DNA from 2 places in the Streptomyces kanasensis genome. Region 2 is predicted to be linked to the other one. Evidence: predicted binding sites of a transcription regulator. Region 2 holds the regulator's gene; the other holds the start of a gene.
The links. Region 2 encodes HrcA, which represses chaperone genes, less so after heat shock. Its sites were predicted from a motif close to TTNGCACTCNGNNNNNCNGAGTGCNAA; they were not measured.
Positions count from the first base shown of each region.

Region 1: the regulator HrcA is predicted to act here: its motif matches at 2,570-2,596, upstream of groES (co-chaperone GroES).

Region 1 covers NZ_JBIBSF010000007.1:237,337-244,033, forward strand. Annotated here, with positions in the region: gene ACF053_RS19340 (hypothetical protein) at 1-312, shown strand, start outside; gene ACF053_RS19345 (class I SAM-dependent methyltransferase) at 245-1,465, opposite strand; gene ACF053_RS19350 (polysaccharide deacetylase family protein) at 1,558-2,514, shown strand; gene groES (co-chaperone GroES) at 2,743-3,051, shown strand; gene groL (chaperonin GroEL) at 3,208-4,836, shown strand; gene ACF053_RS19365 (SDR family NAD(P)-dependent oxidoreductase) at 5,073-5,846, opposite strand; gene ACF053_RS19370 (MOSC domain-containing protein) at 5,893-6,615, opposite strand; gene ACF053_RS19375 (LysR family transcriptional regulator) at 6,695-6,697, shown strand, end outside.
Region 2 covers NZ_JBIBSF010000002.1:516,980-523,676, reverse strand. Annotated here, with positions in the region: gene dnaJ (molecular chaperone DnaJ) at 1-1,047, opposite strand, end outside; gene hrcA (heat-inducible transcriptional repressor HrcA) at 1,048-2,064, opposite strand; gene ACF053_RS07470 (MBL fold metallo-hydrolase) at 2,258-2,995, shown strand; gene ACF053_RS07465 (DUF3097 domain-containing protein) at 3,080-3,895, shown strand; gene hemW (radical SAM family heme chaperone HemW) at 4,180-5,421, opposite strand; gene ACF053_RS07455 (AMP-dependent synthetase/ligase) at 5,631-6,697, opposite strand, start outside.

The DNA of each region.
Region 1 (6,697 bases), on a different contig from region 2:
CGCGCCCCGGAGCGCGACGCCCGGCACCGCGCCGCGGGTCGGAGCCTGGCGTGGCTGCTCGTGTCGTTCGCGCTGGGCGCGGCGGGCCTGGCCCTGTGCGTCGGCGTGCCCGCGGCGGCCCGGCCCGGTACGACGACGTACGCGGAGGTCGGCTTCGGGGTGGGCGCCGGGCTCCTGCTGTGGGTGCACGGCCTGGTCGGCGGGGTGCGGGCCGTGGCCCACTTCCGGACGGCCGTGCGGCTGCTCAGTCCCGTCCGGCCGGTGCCGCGGGCCGCCCGACCAGCATCGTCGGCGCGCCCGCCACACGCGTGAGGAAGACCGTCGCGGAGTTCGGGCCCTTCGGCTTCACCTTGCGGCGCAGCTCCTCCGGCGCCACCGCCGAACCGCGCTTCTTCACGGTGAGGATCCCCACCTCGCGCTCCCGCAGCAGCGCCTTCAGCCGCTTCACGTTGAACGGCAGCTCGTCGGTGATCTCGTACGCGGTCGCGTACGGCGTCGGGCGCAGCTCGTCGGCGGTGACGTAGGCGATGGTCTCGTCGACGAGCCCGCCGTCCACCTCGCGGGCGACCTCCGCGACCAGGTGCGCCCGGATCACGGCGCCGTCCGGCTCGTACAGGTAGCGGCCCACCGGTCGGACCGGCGGGGCGGGCGGCGGGGCGGACACGGCGAGCGAGGCGCCGGAGGGCAGCAGGGTCGCGCGTACGGCGCCGGGGGCCGTGCCGAACCACAGGACGGCCTCCTTCACGTCGCCGCCGTCCGAGATCCACTCGGCCTCGGCCTCCGGGGGGATCACCTCGTGCGGGATGCCCGGCGCGATCTTCAGCGCGGCGTGCGGGGCGCGGCGCGCGGTGTCGACCGCCCAGGACAGCGGCGGGGAGTACGCCTCCGGGTCGAAGATCCGCCCGGCGCCCCGGCCGCCGCCCGTCGCCGCGCCGCGCCGGGCGGGGTCGACGAAGACGGCGTCGTACGGGGCGGTGTCGACCTCGGTGACGTCGGCGCGGCGCACCTCGATCAGCTCCGCGAGACCGAGCGCCTCGGCGTTGGCGCGGGCGACGGCCGCCGTGAGCGGATCGCGGTCGACGGCGAGGACCCGGATGCCGGCGCGGGCGAGCGCGAGCGCGTCCCCGCCGATGCCGCAGCACAGGTCGGCGACGGCCCGTACGCCGAGCCGGGCGAAGACGGCCGCCCGGTGCTCGGCGACGGCCCTGCGGGTGGACTGCTCGACGCCGTTCGGGGTGAAGAACATGCGGTACGCGTCCTCCGCGCCGAACTTCGCCACCGCCCGCTGCCGCAGCCGGGCCTGGCCGAGCGCCGCGGAGACCAGCTCCGCCGGGTGGTCGCGGCGCAGTCGCGAGGCGACGGCCAGCTCCTCCGCGGGGTCGTAGTGGCGCAGTTCGGCGAGGAGCGCGTGGCCCTCGGGGGTGCGGAGCGCGGAGAAGGCGGCGAGATCGGTCACCCGCCCCATTCTCGTCCAGTGTGGTCCAGGCGGGGGATGGTGCGGGTGTGGCGGCGGTGTCGCCCGTGCCGGGGGCCGGTGCGCTGACAGGATGCGGCGCCATGCAGCTAGTACGACAAAGGCGTCGATCATCAGGAAATCGGGTATGGCGGGGGGTCGCCACCGCCCTGCTCCTCGGGGTGCTCGGTACGGCCTGCGGAGGCGAGGATCGGCCCGCGACGCAGGCGCAGGGCGGCCCGGGGGCCCACGGCCGGCAGGGCGAGCCCGGCGCCGAGGCCCGGCAGGCACTGCCGCGCACCGCGTCCGGGGCCCTCGCCGCCTACGTCGAACGCTTCCGGCGCACGCAGGCGGCGCGGGCCGTCGCCGCGCGCCGGTGGGGGCTGAAACGGACCCCGCTCCTGCCGCCCGCGCCTCCGGCGGTGAAGCCGAAGATCACCTTCCGCAAGGGCTTCGAGGTGGGCGACCCCTCGCTCCCGCCGGTCTTCACGACCGTCCCGACCCGGGACCGGATCGTCTTCCTGACGATCGACGACGGGGCCGAGAAGGACCCGGAGCTGCTGCGGATGATGACCGAACTGGACATCCCGTACAGCGCCTTCCTCAGCGACTACGTGGTCAAGGACGACTACGCCTACTTCGCGCGCATGCGGGACCGGGGCGTGGCCCTGCACAACCACACCCTCAACCACCGCTACATGCCCGCGCTCGACTACGACGAGCAGCGGCGCGAGATCTGCGGCCAGCAGGACACCATCGAGAAGCGCTTCGGCACGCGCCCCACCCTCTTCCGCCCGCCGTACGGGAACTACGACGCCGACACGCTGCGCGCCGCCCGCTCCTGCGGGATCAAGGCGGTGCCGCTGTGGTCCGCCGAGGCGTTCCCCGACCGCATGGAGTGGCGGGAGTGGGACCGCGACCTGCACCCCGGCGACATCGTCCTCTCGCACTTCCGCGGGCGCGGCGACTGGAAGGGCTCGATGGCCGACATGGTGCGCCGCGCCATGGACACCATCACGGCGCGCGGGTACGCGGTGGCCAGGCTGGAGGACTACGTCTGAACCCCCCTCCAGCCTCGTACGCACGTGCGAGCGCAGGGCGGCGCGCGGCGGTTCGTTGGCACTCCGCTTGACCGAGTGCTAATCACGGTCATAGTCTCGGCTCTGGCACTCCCCACCGGAGAGTGCCAACACAGCGACGGGCAGGTCCGGCACCCGCGACGACGGATCCACCTGGTCGCCACCTCAGACAGTTGACCCCGTGAGATCTCCGAAGGGGGAGGTCGGATCGTGACGACCACCAGCTCCAAGGTTGCCATCAAGCCGCTCGAGGACCGCATTGTGGTCCAGCCGCTCGACGCAGAGCAGACCACCGCCTCTGGCCTGGTCATCCCGGACACGGCGAAGGAGAAGCCCCAGGAGGGCGTCGTCCTGGCCGTGGGCCCGGGCCGTTTCGAGAACGGCGAGCGCCTGCCGCTCGACGTCAAGACCGGCGACATCGTGCTGTACAGCAAGTACGGCGGCACCGAGGTGAAGTACAGCGGCGAGGAGTACCTCGTCCTCTCGGCCCGCGACGTCCTCGCGATCGTCGAGAAGTAGTCCGGGGGTCCGGGGGGTTCGCCCCCCGGCGTGACTCCGTGCTCCACGTGCCTTGAGCTGCGCCCCTGGCCCCCGTTGCTGTGCTGCCGCACGTGCGCCGGGCGGCGAGGGGCGCCGCTCGTTTCCACCCAGTACCGAGAGGGCTGAACCGCTCCCATGGCGAAGATCCTGAAGTTCGACGAGGACGCCCGTCGCGCCCTTGAGCGCGGCGTCAACAAGCTTGCCGACACCGTCAAGGTGACGATCGGCCCCCGTGGTCGCAACGTCGTCATCGACAAGAAGTTCGGCGCCCCCACCATCACCAACGACGGTGTGACGATCGCGCGCGAGATCGAGGTCGAGGACCCGTACGAGAACCTCGGCGCCCAGCTGGTGAAGGAGGTGGCGACCAAGACCAACGACATCGCGGGTGACGGCACCACCACCGCCACCGTGCTCGCCCAGGCGCTCGTCCGCGAGGGCCTGCGCAACGTCGCCGCCGGCGCCTCCCCGGCCGCCCTGAAGAAGGGCATCGACGCCGCGGTCAAGGCCGTCTCCGACGAGCTGCTCGCCACGGCCCGCCCGATCGAGGAGAAGTCCGACATCGCGGCCGTCGCCGCGCTGTCCGCCCAGGACCAGCAGGTCGGCGAGCTCATCGCCGAGGCGATGGACAAGGTCGGCAAGGACGGCGTCATCACCGTCGAGGAGTCCAACACCTTCGGTCTGGAGCTGGACTTCACCGAGGGCATGGCCTTCGACAAGGGCTACCTGTCCCCGTACATGGTCACGGACCAGGAGCGCATGGAGGCCGTCCTCGACGACCCGTACATCCTGATCCACCAGGGCAAGATCGCCTCGATCGCGGACCTGCTGCCCCTGCTCGAGAAGATCATCCAGTCCGGCGCCTCCAAGCCGCTGCTGATCGTCGCCGAGGACGTCGAGGGCGAGGCCCTGTCGACCCTGGTCGTCAACAAGATCCGCGGCACGTTCAACGCCGTCGCGGTCAAGGCCCCCGGCTTCGGCGACCGCCGCAAGGCGATGCTCGGCGACATGGCCGCCCTCACCGGCGCCACGGTCGTGGCCGAGGAGGTCGGCCTCAAGCTCGACCAGGTCGGCCTCGACGTGCTGGGCACCGCCCGCCGCGTGACCGTCACCAAGGACGACACCACCATCGTCGACGGTGGCGGCAACTCCGAGGACGTCACCGGTCGCATCGCCCAGATCAAGGGCGAGATCGAGACCACCGACTCCGACTGGGACCGCGAGAAGCTCCAGGAGCGCCTCGCGAAGCTGGCCGGCGGCGTGTGCGTCATCAAGGTCGGCGCCGCCACCGAGGTGGAGCTGAAGGAGAAGAAGCACCGTCTGGAGGACGCCATCTCCGCGACCCGCGCCGCGGTCGAGGAGGGCATCGTCTCCGGTGGTGGCTCCGCTCTGGTCCACGCCGTCAAGGTGCTGGAGGGCAACCTCGGCAAGGAGGGCGACGAGGCCACCGGTGTCGCCGTCGTCCGCCGCGCCGCCGTCGAGCCGCTGCGCTGGATCGCCGAGAACGCCGGCCTCGAGGGCTACGTCATCACCTCGAAGGTCGCCGACCTCGACAAGGGCCAGGGCTTCAACGCCGCCACCGGCGAGTACGGCGACCTGGTCAAGGCCGGCGTCATCGACCCGGTGAAGGTCACCCGCTCGGCCCTGGAGAACGCCGCCTCCATCGCCTCCCTCCTCCTCACCACCGAGACCCTCGTGGTGGAGAAGAAGGAAGAGGAGCCGGCGGACGCGGGCCACGGCCACGGTCACGGCCACTCGCACTGACGCGCCGCGGCGACGCCGCGCGCCTCGACCCCGCGTCGAGCACGACGAGGCCCGGTACCCCCTCAGGGGGTACCGGGCCTCGCCCGTCCACGGGTGCCGCTGCGCCGCCGTCGGTACGGGAGCCGTCCGTACGGGAGCCGTCCGTACCGGCGGCGCCTGTACCGGCGCCTGTACCGGCGCGGCCGTACCGGTGGCGCGCGGCACCGGTGCGCCGCCCGTTCCTGCGGCGCCCGCGGCTACATCGGGCCGAACTTGCGCCCCGCCCGGGAGCTCACCCCGCCCAGCAGACCGCGCGGCGCCAGCTTCACCACGCCCATCAGCGCCTTGTACCGCGGGTCGGGCACCGACAGCGTCCGGCCGCGCGCCAGGTCCGCCAGCGCCTCCGCCACGACCTTGTCGGCGTCCAGCCACATCCAGCCGGGGATGTTGTCCGTGCCCATGCCGGCCCGCTGGTGGAACTCCGTCCGGACGAAGCCGGGGCACAGCGCCATCAGCCGCACCCCGCTCCCCGCGAGGTCCCGCGCCGCGCCCTGGGTGAACTGCACGACCCACGACTTCGACGCCCCGTAGGTGCCGCGCGGCACGAACGCGGCGACGGACGCCACGTTCACCACGCCGCCCCGGCGCCGCTCGCGCATCGTCGCCGTCGCGGCCGCCGTGAGCCGCAGCACCGCCTCGCAGTGCACCTTCAGCATCCTCAACTCGTCGGCCATCGGCACGTCGAGGAACCGGCCCTTGTTGCCGAAGCCCGCGTTGTTGACCAGCAGGTCCACCGGCCGCTTGGTGTCGGCGAGGCGGGCCTCCACGGCCGCGATGCCGGCGTCGTCCGCGAGGTCCGCGGGCAGCACCTCCGCCTCCACGCCGTGCCGGTCGTGCAGTTCGGTCGCCTGCTCCCGCAACCGGTCCACGTCGCGGGCGACCAGGACCACGTCATGGCCGTCGGCCGCCAGCCGCCGCGCGAACGCGGCCCCGATGCCCGCGGTCGCGCCAGTAATCAGTGCACTCGTCATACGCGGCACGTTAGTGCCCCGCGTCCCGCGGCGGAGAGGCGCCCGGTCAGGCGTCCGGCCCCACCCCCCGGGCCGGCGCGGGCACCCGGTCGAGCCCGGCCGCGTACTTCCGTGCCGCAGCCCGCAGTTCGGGGTGCGCGGCCCCGCCCGCGGCGAGGATCCGCGGCAGCAGCTCGCGCCGGGTCGTCGCGGCGCGGAACGCCAGCGCCACCGTCACGTCGTGGTCCGGCCGGTGGAGCACCTCCACGCGGTCGCCCGCCCGGACCTCCCCAGGAACGACCACCCGCAGGTACGCGCCCGGCGCCCCGCGCCCGGTGAACCGCCGGACCCACCCCGGCTCGCCCAGCCGGCCGGCGAAGGTGCGACAGGGGACGCGCGCGTCCGACACCTCCAGCACCAGCGACGGCCCGATCCGCCACCGCTCACCGAGCAGCGCGCCGTCCACGTCCACCCCACGGGTCGTCAGGTTCTCCCCGAAGCAGCCGTTGGGCAGCGTCCGGCCGAGCTCCCGCTCCCAGTGGTCCAGCTCCTCGCGCGCGAAGGCGTACACCGCCTGGTCGGACCCGCCGTGGTGGCGCCGGTCGCAGACCGCGTCCCCGGCCAGCCCCCCGCCGCCCTCGCCCTTCGGCCCCGGGTCCGCCACCCGGACGGGCCCCTCCACCGGCACCTTCCCGATCCCGGTCTCCCCGCTCGGCGCACTCGTGTACGCCACCTTCCGCGCCCGCCCGACGTTCACCGTCAGCACGCGCCCCACCATCGGCTTGTCCATGCGCGCACAGTAGCGCCGCCCCCTCAAACGATCCACGGGATATCTCGCGCCGGTCCAAAGCACCCCTTATATTCATGGAGTG
Region 2 (6,697 bases):
CAGCTCCGCCAGCTCCCGCAGCAGGCGCTCCTGCTCGGCGTCGAGCTTGCTCGGCGTCTGCACCTCGACGTGGACGATCAGGTCGCCGCGGCCGCCGCCCCGCAGGTGCGTGACGCCCCGGCCGTGCAGCGGGATCGACTGGCCGGACTGCGTACCCGGCCGGATGTCGACCTCCTCGACCCCGTCGAGCGTCTCCAGCGGCACCTTCGTGCCGAGCGCGCCCGCCGTCATCGGGATGGTGACCGTGCAGTGCAGGTCGTCGCCGCGCCGCTGGAACACCGGGTGCGGCAGCTCGTGGATCTCGACGTACAGATCGCCCGCCGGGCCGCCGCCGGGGCCGACCTCGCCCTCGCCGGCCAGCTGGATGCGCGTGCCGTTGTCGACACCGGCAGGGATCTTGACCGTGAGCGTGCGGCGGGACCGCACCCGGCCGTCGCCCGCGCACTCGGGGCACGGCGTCGGCACGACCGTGCCGAAGCCCTGGCACTGGGGGCAGGGGCGGGACGTCATGACCTGGCCCAGGAAGGACCGCGTCACCTGCGACACCTCACCCCGGCCGCGGCACATGTCGCACGTCTGCGCCGAGGTGCCGGGCGCGGCGCCCTCGCCGGAGCAGGTGGTGCACACGACGGCCGTGTCGACCTGGATGTCCTTCGTCGTGCCGAAGGCCGCCTCGTCGAGCTCGATCTCCAGCCGGATCATCGCGTCCTGGCCGCGCCGGGTCCGTGACCGGGGGCCGCGCTGGGACGCCGTGCCGAAGAAGGCGTCCATGATGTCGGAGAAGTTCCCGAAGCCGCCCGCGCCGAAGCCGCCCGCGCCACCGGCGCCGCCCGCCAGGGGGTCGCCGCCGAGGTCGTAGACCTGCTTCTTCTGCGGGTCCGACAGCACCTCGTAGGCGGCGTTGATCTCCTTGAACCGCTCCTGCGTCTTCGGATCGGGGTTCACGTCCGGATGCAGCTCGCGCGCGAGCCTCCGGAACGCCTTCTTGATCTCGTCCTGGGACGCGTCGCGGCGCACGCCGAGTACGGCGTAGTAGTCCGTGGCCACTTACGACTCCGCCAGGATCTGTCCGACGTAACGTGCCACTGCGCGTACCGCTCCCATCGTTCCGGGGTAGTCCATGCGGGTCGGTCCGACCACGCCGAGTTTGGCGACCGCCTCGCCGCCCGAACCGTAACCGACCGCGACGACGGACGTGGAGTTCAGCCCCTCGTGGGCGTTCTCGTGCCCGATGCGCACGGTCATGGCCGGGTCCGTCGCCTCGCCGAGCAGCTTGAGGAGCACGACCTGCTCCTCAAGCGCCTCCAGCACCGGCCGGATCGTCAGCGGGAAGTCGTGCCCGAAGCGCGTGAGATTGGCGGTCCCGCCGATCACCAGGCGCTCCTCGGTCTCCTCCACCAGCGTCTCCAGCAGCGTGGAGAGCACCGTGGAGACCGTGCCGCGGTCCTCCGCCTCGAAGGACTCCGGCAGGTCCTGCACCAGCTGCGGCACGTCCGCGAAGCGCCGTCCGACGACCCGGCTGTTGAGCCGGGCGCGCAGGTCGGCGACGGACGTCTCACCGATCGGGGCGGGGCAGTCGACCATGCGCTGCTCGACCCGTCCGGTGTCCGTGATCAGGACGAGCATCAGCCGGGCCGGGGCCAGCGACAGCAGCTCGACGTGGCGCACGGTGGACCGGGTCAGCGACGGGTACTGCACGACCGCGACCTGGCGGGTCAGCTGCGCGAGCAGCCGTACCGTCCGGCCCACGACGTCGTCGAGGTCGACCGCGCCCTCCAGGAAGTTCTGGATGGCCCGGCGCTCCGGTGACGACAGCGGCTTGACGCCGGCGAGCCTGTCGACGAAGAGGCGGTAGCCCTTGTCCGTGGGGATGCGGCCGGCGCTGGTGTGGGGCTGGGCGATGAAGCCCTCGTCCTCCAGCACCGCCATGTCGTTGCGCACGGTGGCCGGTGACACGCCGAGGTTGTGCCGCTCGGTGAGCGCCTTGGAGCCGACGGGCTCCTCCGTACCGACGTAGTCCTGGACGATGGCGCGCAGTACCTCGAGTCTGCGTTCACTGAGCACGGCGCACCTCCAGCTGGCTTTCGGTCTGCTGACGTCTGCTGGCACTCTTCGCGTCCGAGTGCCAGTCATCCCCGCGGCCAGTGTACGGCGCCGAGGTCAATGCCTGGCAAGGGCGATGCGTCGTGCCCGATGGGCGCGGCGGCCGCTCACGGTACCGCGCGCCGGGCGGGGGCGTTGCCGATAGCGTCGAGGCATGGACGTCGCTTGGGAAGAGTTCGGATGGGAGCGCCTCGCCCCGGGCGTGGGCCGCAGGCGGCTCCCGGGCTGGGACGCCACCGTGGGGCTCGTCGTCGGCGAGGCGGCGGTCCTGCTGTTCGACGCGGGGTCGACGCTGCGCGAGGGCGCCGCGCTCCGCGGTGAGGTGCAGGGGTTGCTGGGCGGCCGCCGCGTGACGCACATCGCACTCAGCCACCCGCACTTCGACCACGTGCTGGGCGCGGCGGCGTTCGCGGGTGCTCAGGTGTTCGGGGCGATGGGGCTCGACGAGGTGCTGGTCCGGGAGCGGGACGCGCTGCGGGCCGACGCCGTGCGGGAGGGCGTGTCCGAGCGGGAGGCCGGCGAGGCGGTGGACGTGCTGGTGCACCCGCACCACCTGGTGTGCGCCGAGTGGACGCTCGACCTCGGGGACTGCCGGGTGCTGCTGGCGAACGCCGGCCCCGGCCACACCGGCCAGGACCTGGCGCTGCTGGTGCCGGGCGCGGAGGGGGACGCGCCGCCCGGGGTGGTCTTCTGCGGGGACCTCGTCGAGGAGTCGGGCGAGCCGCAGGCGGGGCCGGACGCCCTGCCCTCCCGCTGGCCGGCCGCGCTGGACCGGCTGCTTCGGCTGGGCGGTGAGGACGCCGCGTACGTGCCGGGGCACGGGGCGGTGGTCGACGCCGCGTTCGTACGCGCCCAACGCGATGAGCTGGCCCGGCGGTTCGCCGTGTCGTAGCGTCGGGCGCGTGCGCGCCGCCGCGCCCGGGGGACGTCCCCGGGGCGGGTCGGCGCCCGTCACGCACCCGGAGCCGAGAGAGTCATGCGCCGTTACGACCCCGATCTGACCCCGTCCTGGAAGAAGCCGGCCCCCGTGCCGGAGGTGCCGGCCGAGCCGGACCTGGTGGTCGAGGAGGCGGGCAGCGGCTTCTGCGGGGCGGTGGTCCGGTGCGAGGCGGGGACGGTGACCCTGGAGGACCGGTTCGGCAAGCACCGGGTCTTCCCGCTGGCACCGCGCGGGTTCCTGCTGGAGGGCCGCGTGGTGACGCTGGTCCGGCCGGCCTCCGGCGCTCCCGCGCGGCCGTCGCGCACGGCGTCCGGCTCCCTGGCCGTGCCCGGGGCGCGGGCCCGTGTGGCGCGGGCGGGGCGGATCTACGTCGAGGGGCGCCACGACGCCGAGCTGGTGGAGCGGGTGTGGGGTGACGACCTGCGCATCGAGGGCGTGGTCGTCGAGTACCTGGAGGGCGTCGACGACCTGCCGGCGATCGTGCGCGACTTCCGCCCCGGCCCGGACGCCCGGCTCGGGGTGCTGGTGGACCACCTCGTGCCCGGCTCGAAGGAGTCACGGATCGCCGCGTCGGTGACGGACCCGCACGTCCTGGTCGTCGGGCACCCGTACGTGGACGTGTGGCAGGCCGTGAAGCCGTCGTCGCTGGGCATCCCCGCCTGGCCGGCGGTGCCGCGCGGCGAGGACTGGAAGACGGGCGTGTGCCGGGCCCTGGGCTGGCCGGAGAACACCGGCGCGGCCTGGCAGCGGATCCTCGGCGCGGTGCGCTCCTACCGGGACCTGGAGCCGGAGCTGCTCGGGGCCGTCGAGCGGCTCATCGACCACGTGACGGTCGGCACGCACGGCGGGTGAGGGCCGGGCCCACCCGCCGCGACGGCCCGGCCGGGTCGGTGCGGCGGGTGGGCCCGGCCCCGGCCGCGACGGCGCGTGGTGACGAGCCGGTGCGGCGGAGGGCGGCGCCGGCGGGAGGTGACGGCGAGCCGGTCGCCGGCTCGGGCTGGTCGGTGCTGCCGTGACTGCGGGCCGGCGCCGGTCGGTGCTGGTCGGTGCCGCCGTGGGTGCGCCCCGGTGGTGCTGCCGTGGGTGCGGCCGGTGCCGGCGGTGGGCGGGCCCGGTGCCGGCGGTGGGCGGGGCGGTCAGTCGACCAGGTCCCGTACCACCGCGTCGGCGAGGAGCCGCCCGCGCAGGGTGAGGACGGCGCGGCCCTCCGCGTACGGCGCGGGCTCCAGCAGCCCGTCGCCGACCGCGCGCTCGGCTGCGGCCAGCCCGGCGGGCCGCAGCAGCGACAGCGGGCAGCCGTCCAGCAGGCGCAGCTCCAGCAGGACCCGCTCGACGCGCCGGTCCTCGTCCGACAGCAGCTCCCGCCCCGCGCCGGGCGAACGGCCCTCCGCGAGGGCGGCGGCGTAGGCGCCGGGGTGCTTCACGTTCCACCAGCGGACCCCGCCGACGTGGCTGTGCGCGCCGGGGCCCGCGCCCCACCAGTCGGCGCCCCGCCAGTACAGCTCGTTGTGCAGGCAGCGGCCCGCCTCGGAGGTCGCCCAATTGGAGACCTCGTACCACGCGTACCCGGCGTCGGCGAGGACCGAGTCGGCGATCAGGTAGCGGTCGGCGTGCACGTCGTCGTCCGTCATCGGCACCTCGCCGCGCCGGATCCGGCGGGCGAGCCGGGTGCCCTCCTCGACGATCAGCGCGTACGCGGAGACGTGGTCCGGGCCCGCGCCGACGGCCGCCTCGAGCGAGGCCCGCCAGTCGTCGTCACTCTCCCCGGGGGTGCCGTAGATGAGGTCCAGGTTGACGTGGTCGAAGCCGGCGGCGCGGGCCTCGGCGACACACGCCTCCGGGCGGCCGGGCGTGTGCGTGCGGTCGAGGACCTTCAGGACGTGCTGCCGGGCGCTCTGCATGCCGAAGGAGATCCGGTTGAAGCCGCCCTCGCGCAGGGCCGCCAGGTAGGCCGGGTCGACGGACTCCGGGTTGGCCTCCGTGGTGATCTCCGCGTCGTCGGCGAGCCCGAACTCGTCGCGGATCGCGCCGAGCATGCGCACGAGGTCCGCGGCGGCGAGCAGTGTGGGCGTACCGCCGCCGACGAAGACCGTCCGCACCGGGCGGGGGTCGTCGCCGAGGACCTTGCGGGCGAGCCGCACCTCGTCGACGAGGGTCTCCGCGTAGTTGTCGCGCGAGGCGAGCACGCCGCCGGAGCCGCGCAGCTCGGTGGCGGTGTAGGTGTTGAAGTCGCAGTAGCCGCAGCGGGTGGCGCAGTACGGCACGTGCAGGTAGAACCCGAGCGGCCGGTCCGCGCCCCCGTGCAGGGCGGACGGGGGCAGCGCCCCGTCCTCGGGCATGGGCTCACCATCGGGCAGTACGGAAGGCATGGGGTCCATTGTCCGTCACCGCCGGGCGGGACGGTTCACGGGCGGACGGCGGCCCAGCGGTCACCCCGCGCGCCCGCCCGTCACCGCCCCGCCCGTCACGGCCTCGTGCGCCGCCGCCGTGCGGGTGCGGGGCCCGTGGCCCCGCACCCGGCCGCCCGCCCTGCCCGCCCTGCCCGTGGGGCCGCGCGGGACCGGGCCGGGCCGGGCGCTCGCCCGTGTCAGGCCTCGCGGGCGCCCTCGTACATCTCCTCGATGAGGTTCTTGTACTCGCGCTCCACCACCGGCCGCTTCAGCTTGAGGCTGGGCGTGAGCTCGCCGTGCTCGACGTCGAGGTCACGCGGCAGCAGCCGGAACTTCTTGATCGTCTGCCAGCGCTGCAGGCCCTCGTTCAGCCGGTCGACGTAGCCCTGGACCATCTCCTCGACCTGCCGGGTGGCGACCAGCTCGGCGTAGGGCCGGTCGGCGAGTCCGTGGTCCTTCGCCCAACCCTGCAGCGCGGCCTCGTCGAGGGCGATGAGGGCCGAGCAGAAGTTCCGGTCCGCGCCGAGCACGACGATGTTCGAGACGAACGGGCACAGGGCCTTGAAGTGGCCCTCGACCTCGGTCGGCGCGACGTACTTGCCGCCGGAGGTCTTGAACAGGTCCTTCTTGCGGTCGGTGATCCGCAGGTAGCCGTCGGCGGAGAGCTCGCCGATGTCGCCCGTGTGGAACCAGCCGTCGGGCTCCAGGACCTCGGCCGTCTTCTCGGGGAGGTTGTGGTAGCCCTCCATGATGCCGGGGCCGCGCAGCAGGATCTCGCCGTCGTCGGCGATGCGCACCTCGCAGCCGGGCAGCGGCTTGCCGACGGTGCCGGTGCGGTAGGCCTCGCCCGGGTTCACGAAGGAGGCGGCGGACGACTCCGTCAGGCCGTAGCCCTCCAGGATGTGGATGCCCGCGCCGGAGAAGAAGTACCCGATCTCGGGCGCGAGCGCGACGGAGCCTGACACGGCGGCGCGCAGCCGCCCGCCGAACGCCTCGCGCAGCTTCGAGTAGACCAGCGCGTCGGCCACCTTGTGCTGCGCGGTGAGGCCCAGGGGCGCCTTCGCCTGCCCGGTGCGCCGGAAGCTGTCCTGGGTGACCTTGGCGTACTCGCGGGCGACGCCCGCCGCCCACTGGAAGATCCGGTACTTGGCGGGGCCGCCCGCACGCGCCTTGGCGGCGACGCCGTTGTAGACCTTCTCGAAGATGCGCGGGACGGACGCCATGTAGGTCGGCTGCACGACCGGCAGATTCTCGATGATCTTGT